DNA from 3 places in the Colwellia sp. MEBiC06753 genome. Region 2 is predicted to be linked to each of the others. Evidence: predicted binding sites of a transcription regulator. Region 2 holds the regulator's gene; each other region holds the start of a gene.
The links. Region 2 encodes FNR, which switches genes on or off when oxygen is low (the NO sensors DNR and NnrR bind a similar motif). Its sites were predicted from a motif close to TTGATCTAGATCAA; they were not measured.
Positions count from the first base shown of each region.

Region 1 (3,291 bases), on a different contig from region 2:
AAGAGTTTTAGTTAGCCGATTATTAAAAATATCTTTGTTATTATTCTAGAAGTACTGGTTTTTTATCTGAGAAAGTTTTTATCAAGCGTACAAACGTTCAAACTTTTCTAATAAAGTTGCTTCTGTTTCTTGATGATCAGGGTCGGGAATCACACAATCTATCGGGCATACTTTAACACACTGCGCTTCATCATAATGACCTAAGCATTCGGTGCATTTATCCGGATCAATTTGATAAATCTCTTTGCCTAGAGTAATAGCTTCATTTGGACACTCTGGCTCGCACATATCACAGTTGATGCAATCATCTTCAATTAATAGTGCCATGTTATTCTCCTATCCCGCTTGTTGATTTTGGGAAAATGGGTGTCTCGTTGTTTCACCGTCTTCAAGGTAGCGCATTAAAATGCCAAAACTTAAATCAAATGACGTATCTAATGAAATGGCTACCTTATGACCTGAGCCTTTAGCATCTAAAATAACTTCACCCTTAGGGCTTTCCATATGGGTTAAGGTAAAGCGCTTGTTGCCTTGTGGTGTGATTAGCTCTAACTCGTCGCCAACGAGAAATTTATTTTTAACATCAATTTCGACTAGCCCGTTATCTTCGTTGTAACCTAGTACTTCGCCAACAAATTGCTGGCTGTCACTTTTTGAGTAGCCATAATCATAGTTTTGAGTATCACTGTGTTTGTGACGACGTAAAAAGCCTTCGGTGTAACCGCGGTGAGCTAAGTGCTCTAATTCACTATTAAGCTCTGGGTTGAAACTTTTGCCAGCTACCGCATCATTAATGGCTTTTTTGTATATTTGAGCGGTTCGGGCGCAATAATAAAATGACTTAGTGCGTCCTTCTATTTTTAGTGAGTGTATGCCCATTTTGACCAAACGCTCGACGTGTTCTACGGCGCGTAAATCTTTAGAATTCATAATGTAGGTGCCATGTTCATCTTCAAATGCTGGCATATATTCGTCAGGCTTGTGCTGTTCTTGAATTAATACAACATCATCAAAACCATGACCTGCTTGTGGGTCAAACTCTGTCACGCCTGGTGATTGTGCTTGCATTGAAATAACATCGCCAGTTTCTGTTTGCTGAGCTGGGTGAACATTGTAGTTCCAACGACAGGCGTTCGTGCAGGTGCCTTGATTTGGATCGCGTTTATTCATATAGCCAGAAAGCAAACAGCGGCCAGAATAGGCCATGCATAACGCGCCATGCACAAATACCTCTAACTCAATATCCGGACAGCGCATACGAATTTCTTCAATTTCATCTAACGATAATTCTCGCGATAAAATCACTCTGTCGATGCCTTGTTGCTGCCAAAACTTAACCGTGGCCCAATTCACCGCATTCGCTTGCACTGACAAATGAAGTGGCATATCAGGAAAGGCGTCTTTGGTCATCATAATCAGCCCCGGATCAGACATGATCATGGCATCGGGTTTCATTTCGATGATTGGGGTTAAATCTTTGATAAAGGTTGTTAATTTGCCATTGTGCGGCGCAATATTATTAACCACATAAAACTGTTTACCTAACGCATGTGCTTCATTAATCCCAATGGCTAAATTTTCATGATTGAACTCATTATTGCGTACGCGCAGTGAGTATCTAGGCTGCCCAGCATAAACGGCATCGGCACCGTAGGCAAAGGCGTATCTCATGTTTTTAAGGCTTCCAGCGGGGGAAAGTAATTCAGGGGTAAACATAGTTAAATTAGCTAAAAATTATTCAATGATTAATGAAACGCATTTTAGTTTCTAGCTAGTTGAGTGCAATCAAATCCCTGTGCTTAGTACGAATATCTAACGTTAGCTTGATTCATATCAACTTTTACAAATAAAGTTTTTTGCTCAACAAGGTTAGTAATTTCTGTTAACTAAACTACCATGTTAAATAACGATGTAACTAAATAAGCCACTCAATTAGTTTTGTGCTATTTTTTATTTAACACTATCAATAATAAGGATAATTCATGTCAACAGAGAACGCGCTGTATACAATTCTCACTGAGAAAATCAAACATGACGCATTAGTGTTACCAACCCTGCCCGAAATCGCGTTAAGGGTTAGGTCAGCGGCAGACGATCCCGAAATTAATTTACATCAAATGGGCGATATAATTGCCCATGACGCTGCTTTATCCTTGAGTATGATCAGAGTTGCCAATAGTGCAATTATCGGGCGCTCAGTAAAAGTGGAAACCGTTGCTCAGGCTGTTACGCGCATTGGCTTACGACAGATAAAAAGTATTGCTACGGCAATGGCAGTTGAACAAATGTTTGTCTCAGAAAATGATATTGTTGCCATGTATTTAGACAAATCATGGAAAAAAACTGTTGATGTTGCTTCGGTGGCAGTTGCCCTGATGACCTTTTATTTGAAATTACACAAGCGTACTCATTTAACCTTAGATACCCTGACATTAGCCGCGTTAATTCATAACGTTGGTGTGTTACCCATATTAACCGAGGCAGAAAAACATCCGGATGTTTTTGCTAACCCAACGTTTTTACAACACGCTATTTTAAAACTTGGCAATAAAATTGGCGCAGAAGTTACCAAAGCGTGGGGGTTCTCAGATGAAATGACACAGTTAGTCGAGAACTGGAGTAACTTGACGGTATTACCGGAAGAAGCGCATTACTTAGACTTTATACGTGCAGGCGCGGTATATCATGGCATATTTAAAAATCAGTCTACGCAAGAAGCATTGCTGCGTAGCTATGTAGAGAAAGATATTTTGCCTAGCGAAGATTTTATGGACAGTGAAGAATTTAAAGAAATGTACGAGCATGCTCGAGCCATGTTCACCTAATTTAAATACTAGGTTGTTAACCGTTAAACCAATACAAAAGCACCACATTAATTTAATTTAAAGTTGGTAATTAAAGTAGTTAAGTAAAGCGCCAGTATATTAGCTGGCGTTTGTTTAATTATCTCCTACCTTCGACCTTTTGCTAACCAACTCCATACATAAACTAAACTTTTAGCCTTGATAATCTGCTTTTAAATTCACCCGTTTTATTCGGTAAATGAATAATTTAGTTTTTTTGTCACATACAAGTGTCATTATACTTTACAACTGTTCTACCAGTTGCATTGCATTGCGTTCAAGTAAGTAAGGTAAGTAAGGTAAGCAAGGTAAGAAAGTTAATAATAAAAAAATTCAATAATTTCTAATAAACACGCTCTAGCTGTAACATTATAGAGAGTAAGGAAAACGAATGCTCAACTTGTCGATCAAATCGAAAATAATCGCATTAGCGATAATTCCACTGGCA
Region 1 is NZ_JBQMTM010000020.1:59,409-62,699, reverse strand. Features, by position in the region: gene ACOB82_RS14965 (YfhL family 4Fe-4S dicluster ferredoxin) at 82-327, opposite strand; gene trhP (prephenate-dependent tRNA uridine(34) hydroxylase TrhP) at 337-1,716, opposite strand; gene ACOB82_RS14955 (HDOD domain-containing protein) at 1,983-2,825, shown strand; gene ACOB82_RS14950 (methyl-accepting chemotaxis protein) at 3,235-3,291, shown strand, end outside.
Region 1: the regulator FNR is predicted to act here: its motif matches at 1,824-1,837, upstream of trhP (prephenate-dependent tRNA uridine(34) hydroxylase TrhP).

Region 2 (3,291 bases):
TCATGAACACGCAAACACTTGCATTGATGCACAAATTGCGGTTTGTAAGAATGAGCAATTAATTGCCGCAATTTATTTATCCGATAAGCCAAGAGATGAGGCTAATTCGGTTATTGAACATTTACATCAAGCCAACATTAAAACAATCATGCTATCTGGCGATAGCCAAACAGGTTGTGAAAAAGTAAGCAAACAACTGCCATTAGACGAAGTACATGCAGGCCTTTCAGCCCATGAAAAAATGGATATTGTGCAAAAGCTGCAAGCAACAAAAACCGTTGCTATGGTAGGTGATGGTGTTAATGACACGCCAGTATTCAGTGCCGCTCATGTTTCTATCGCTATGGGCGGTGGTACAGATGTCGCGAAAAGTGGCGCAGATGCCATTTTATTAAATAATAAGCTGTCTTCTATCACAACACTGCGTAACACCAGTATTAAAACCCGACGTATTATTTACCAAAATTACTGTTGGGCAATTGGCTATAATGCTATTGTGTTGCCATTGGCTGTTTGTGGATTTATCACCCCTTACCTTGCGGTTATCGGGATGTCTGCAAGCTCGATTTTAGTGATTACCAACTCGCTGCGACTTTTAAAATCATGAGTGTTATTTACGTACTTATTCCTATTGCGATTATTTTAACCATTGTCGGGATTTACCTGTTTTTTTGGGCGGTTAAAACCGAGCAGTTTAACGATTTAGAAAAAGAAGGGTTAAGTATTTTATTTGACGATGAAAGCAAACAACAGGCCTCAGACAAGCATGCTGGTGCACAAGAGAAGCCAATTGACGCTCAAAAAAGCCACATTGAAGTTGTAGAAAACACCGCACAACAATCAGAAAAAACAACAATCAACGGTGATTCAACCAACAAATGACCTTAGATTTACTTTCCGCATTTGTTATTGGTTTACTAGGATCAGGACATTGCCTAATGATGTGTGGTGGCGTTTCAGGTATGTTGCTTTCGGCAATTCCTCAGCAAAACCACAAGCAAAAATGGCAATTTACCCTTGCCTATAACCTAGGACGCATTGCGTCTTACAGCATTATTGGCGCAATTGTCGGCTTTACCGGTTCTTTAGCAGCCAAAAGTATTGGCTTTCCTCTGCATGCATTACGGCTAATTTCTGCCATTTTTTTAATTTTACTTGGGCTCTATCTTGGTCAATGGTTAATGTTATTAACCAAAATAGAACAAGCTGGAAAATTTATTTGGCAATTTATTTCACCACTGGCCAGTAAAGTACTGCCGGTTGACTCAAATGCCAAAGCACTGGCATTAGGTATTATATGGGGCTGGTTACCCTGTGGCCTGGTTTATTCAACACTCACTTGGTCAATGGCCAGCGGCAGCATGGAAAATGGCGCCTTAATTATGGCAGCCTTTGGCTTAGGAACATTGCCGGCGCTACTGTCATTATCATTCGGCATTTTTTCAATAAAGGGGCTCTTACAGTCCAATTTATTTCGAAAAACTATGGCTATTATACTAATTGCTTATGGTTTTTACGGGGTCTTGGTTGCCTACCAAGCAATGTTTTAATATCATGGCCTTTGGCTAAACCAATTCAATTGATGAGTTAAACCTGTAAATGTCTGAATCATGTGCTCATAAAAGTCATATCCATTGTCAAAACTGTAGTATCAGCGAGTTATGCTTGCCCTTTTCACTTAATGAAAAAGAACTAGATACCTTAGACAATATCATTGATCGTAAACGCCCAATCAGAAAGGGTGAAAAAATATTCCAAGATGGTGAAGCATTGCATTCATTATTTGCCATACGTTCAGGCACATTCAAAACATTCACCATTGACTCAAGTGGTGAAGAACAAATTACCGGTTTTCATTTAGCGGGCGATTTACTCGGCTTCGACGCGCTAGCGAGTAGCGAGCACCAAAGTTTTGCGCAAGCACTAGAAACCGCGATGGTTTGTGAAATTCCTTACAATACCTTAGATGAACTTTCTAACAGTATGCCTGCGTTAAAGCGTCAGGTATTACGTTTAATGAGTAATGAGATCAGAACTGATCAAGAAATGTTATCGTTACTTAATCGCAAAAATGCCGAGCAGCGACTAGCCACCTTTTTAGCAACTCTGAGCACTCGTTATAAAGCGCGTGGCCTATCGCCAAAAGAATTTCGATTAACCATGACCCGAGGTGATATTGGTAACTATATTGGTTTAACCGTAGAAACCATAAGCCGCTTATTAAATCGTTTTCATAAAGAAGGGTTAATCAATGTCGATGGTAAACTGATTACCTTAAATGATATTGATAAGTTAAATGAAGTCGCCTTATTGAAGTAAAAATAAAAGTAAGGTGTCAACCTCCACTTTAAATCATCATATTTCCATACTATGCTTTAGTCATAATATAGCGCTTTAGTCATAATGTAACGAATGCATTTTTTGATTTAAAACAAATAATTAATTGCCAATAGCGGGCAAACTATTTAAATCAACAATGTGGCAAACGAGGCATAAATGGAAACGTATCAAAAAATACTTGTTGTAATTGATCCAACAACAGAAGATCAAAAAGCACTGAGCCGAGCAATTGAACTAGGCAGCAAAACTGGTGCAAGCATAACGGCATTTCTAAGCATTTTTGATTTCTCCTATGAAATGACCACGATGTTATCAAGTGATGAACGTGATGCGATGCGACAAACAGTGATCAATGATCGCAAGGTGTGGATTGAAGAGCAGATCAAGTCGCTTAACGCCCAACAAAACAATATTACCATTGATGTAGTCTGGCATAACCGCCCATTTGAAGCGGTTATAGATCAAGTGCTTAAGCATCAATTTGATATTGTCATTAAAGGCACCCATGAGCACGATAAATTAAAATCAGTTATTTTTACGCCAACCGATTGGCATTTATTACGTAAATGCCCTTGCCCGTTACTGTTAGTAAAAGAGCATTCTTGGCCAGACAATGGCAATATTTTAGCGGCGGTTAATGTTGGTAGTGACGAGCAAGAACACCAATCACTGAATAACATCATAACCGAAGAGGCCAAGCACCTTGCAGGCCTGATGAACGCTAATGTTCACTTAGTTAACTCCTACCCTGGCACGCCAGTTAATATTGCAATTGAAATACCAGAGTTTGATGCCAGCCAATATAACGACACTATGTTATTGCATCATAAACAAGCCATGGAAAAACATGCAAATGCATTTGGTATTGATGTCGCAAACACACATGTTAAAGAAGGCTTACCGGAAGATACCATTGAAGCGTTATCGCAAGAACTAGACGCAGAACTTGTC
Region 2 is NZ_JBQMTM010000006.1:9,945-13,235, reverse strand. Features, by position in the region: gene ACOB82_RS06395 (heavy metal translocating P-type ATPase) at 1-607, shown strand, start outside; gene ccoS (cbb3-type cytochrome oxidase assembly protein CcoS) at 604-882, shown strand; gene ACOB82_RS06385 (sulfite exporter TauE/SafE family protein) at 879-1,550, shown strand; gene fnr (fumarate/nitrate reduction transcriptional regulator Fnr) at 1,600-2,319, shown strand; gene uspE (universal stress protein UspE) at 2,497-3,291, shown strand, end outside.

Region 3 (3,291 bases), on a different contig from region 2:
TCGCCAATTTTTCATAACGCCATTGGCTAGAGTGATTGTAGAAGAACGAAGTACCATTCATATGACGAGGCGGACGTTGCCAGTCAAGGCCAAATGCCAGCGGCTGCCAGCCCGTTTGTGGACGTAGTTTTTCTTGACCCACATAATGTGCCCAGCCACCACCTGATTGACCGATACAACCACACATCATTAGCATGTTGATCAAACCACGATAGTTCATATCCATGTGGTACCAGTGGTTTAGTGCGGCACCAACAATTACCATAGAGCGGCCACGCGTTTTGTCAGCATTATCGGCAAACTCTTTCGCGACTTTGATGACATCTTCTGGGCGACAACCAGTAATTTTTTCCTGCCACTTAGGAGTATAAGGCAAGTCTTGATCGTATGAAGTTGCGCAATTTTCGCAGTCATAACCGTTATCAACACCATAGTTGGCTAAGGTTAAGTCAAACACTGTAGTCACGAATGTTTCAGTACCATCGGCTAAAGTGATTTTCTTCGCAGGCACTTTGCGATTAATAATGTCGCTGTGCTCAGTGTGATCGAAATAGCTATGTTCATGGGCATTCGCTTCGGTAGCAAAGTATGGGAATGCGACATCAACAATTTGATCGTGACCTTGTTTCAAACTTAATTGTAAGGTGACTTCATCGCCGGTTTTGCCATCACGTTGTTCGATATTCCACTTACCGCGCTTACGGCCATCTTCACCCCAGCGATAACCCACCGCACCGTTTGGCGAAATCAGTTCACCATTGGATTCATTTACGGCAATAGTTTTCCACTCAGGGTTATTATCTTGGCCTAAGTTATCGGCTAAATCAGACGCACGTAGGAAACGCCCTTGAATAAGCTTGCCGTCTTTCTCGTCAAGTAACACCAGCATTGGGAAATCGGTGGTAGAGCGCACATATTCATTAAAGTATTCGCTTTTACCTGTGGTGTGATATTCCTTGAGAATAACGTGACCAAATGCCATGGCTAATGCGGCATCAGTACCTTGCTTCGGAGCTAACCATTGATCAGTAAGTTTTGACAGCTCAGAGTAATCAGAGGTGATAGAAACAACTTTTGTACCTTTATAGCGCACTTCCGTTAAGAAGTGAGCATCAGGCGTACGAGTTTGGGGAACGTTAGAGCCCCAAGCAATAATATAATTTGAATTATACCAATCAGCAGACTCAGGTACATCAGTTTGCTCACCCCAAATTTGTGGCGATGCTGGCGGTAAATCACAGTACCAGTCATAAAAGCTTAAGCAGTTACCACCAATTAATGATAAGTAACGAGCACCCGCTGCATAAGACACCATAGACATTGCTGGAATTGGTGAGAAACCGCTAACACGATCAGGGCCATAGGTTTTGGTGGTGTAGATATTGGCGGCCGCAATAATTTCATTAACTTCTTGCCAATCTGCACGTACAAAACCACCTAAACCGCGTTGCTGCTTGTAGGACTGGGCTTTTGCTTTATCTTCAACAATCGACTGCCATGCGACAACAGGATCATTGTGTTGCGCTTTAGCTTCGCGCCAAAGTTTAATTAATTTTTTACGAACTTTAGGATATTTAAGGCGGTTAGCACTGTAGATATACCAAGAATATGACGCCCCACGAGGGCAACCACGAGGCTCATGATTAGGTAAATCAGGGCGAGTACGTGGATAATCCGTTTGTTGTGTTTCCCATGTCACTAACCCATCTTTAACGTAAATTTTCCAACTACAAGAGCCGGTACAGTTTACGCCATGAGTTGAACGAACAATTTTGTCATGCTGCCAACGACGGCGATAGCCGTCTTCCCAGCCACGATCTTCTTCTGTAGTGACACCATGGTCACCTGAGAAGCTTTCAGATTTAGGCTTAAAAAAGCGTAATCTATCCAAAAAACGACTCATATTATTCTCCAAGCATTTTATAGTTTGGAGTCATCATAGAGCAGTCGACTAAAGGAAAATTGATCTAGGTCAAGTTTTAAAAAATGCTAAAATTCATACTATTACGTATCTACCACCTTATGGGTATAAAGGTTATTCGCGCTTTTTCGGTAGAATAAGGCGTTGCCAGTAGCACAGACAAAAATATGCGAGTTTGCAGCGAAAAATCGGTTTTTGTAGGTATCCCCACTAAAGCAATTAAGAGTAAGGTAATTAATGAACAAGGTAACGTATGAAAAATAGCATGTTAGACAGACTGTTTAATTCCATCGTATTCCGTATTGGATCAATGATGTTCTTAATCAGTGCCATTTCCATTTTAAGTATGTTCAGTTCAGTATTTATCAGTGAAATGGCAGATCACGATGCCTTAATCATTAACGATGCCGGTTCATTGCGAAAACAAAGTTACAAAATTTTATCCCACATTGAATTACTGCCACAGATCAAGTCTTCATCAGTGCTCTTGCAACAAGAAAAAATACAACAAGATATTGATAAATTTAATCAAACCATTAATGCCGCAATTATGGGCGGCAATGCTGCGTCACACGATATTACGCCAATAAAGCAAACGTTAAACAATATTCGCCAATCATGGAAAGGTACACTACAACCGCTCTTGCTTGACTTATCTGCTCAGCCGGAACAACTTAATGAGACTAAATTATTAGCGCTAAACGCAACTATTGAAGAGTTTACCTCGCGATTAGATGGATTGGTTCGTTTGTATCAACATCGTGCGGAACAACGGATTTTTCATATTCGAATGATCCTTGGCATTTCGTTAATGATCACCATTTTATTAGCGGCATTTACTATGTTCCAAATTAGCCGCAGGATAGAAAAGCCTTTATCGGAACTAACCACCTCGGCTAAAAAAATAATTGCTGGTGACTACACCACTTACACCAATATTAAGCAGAATGACGAGCTTGGTTTACTGGCTGAAACCATGAATAAGATGACAAACGCCTTGTCGCTGTCTTATGGTGATTTAGAGCGCCGGGTTAAACAAAAAACCAGTGAGCTTAGCCGCAGTAATGAAACGCTGGAATTACTTTATCAAACCTCACAACTTATCAACGAGCCCAGCGATACTATCGACTTTAGCGCGGTCGCTCAGACGTTAGCTAAGGTCACGCAAAAACCAGATCTTGATTTATGTTTAACCACCAACAACAGTCAAGAGCCTTATGAACATATTATTACCGAGCAAAAAACACTCCCCGAACACTGTGTTGAAAAAGACTGCCATAGCTGCTTATCCATTGATAACAGCACTTGTATCACCGACAATGAAAAAATGGTTATGCGTTATCCCATTAAAAAGGGCGATATTAGCTACG
Region 3 is NZ_JBQMTM010000001.1:141,566-144,856, reverse strand. Features, by position in the region: gene ACOB82_RS00675 (nitrate reductase subunit alpha) at 1-1,903, opposite strand, end outside; gene ACOB82_RS00670 (histidine kinase) at 2,175-3,291, shown strand, end outside.
Region 3: the regulator FNR is predicted to act here: its motif matches at 1,963-1,976, upstream of ACOB82_RS00675 (nitrate reductase subunit alpha).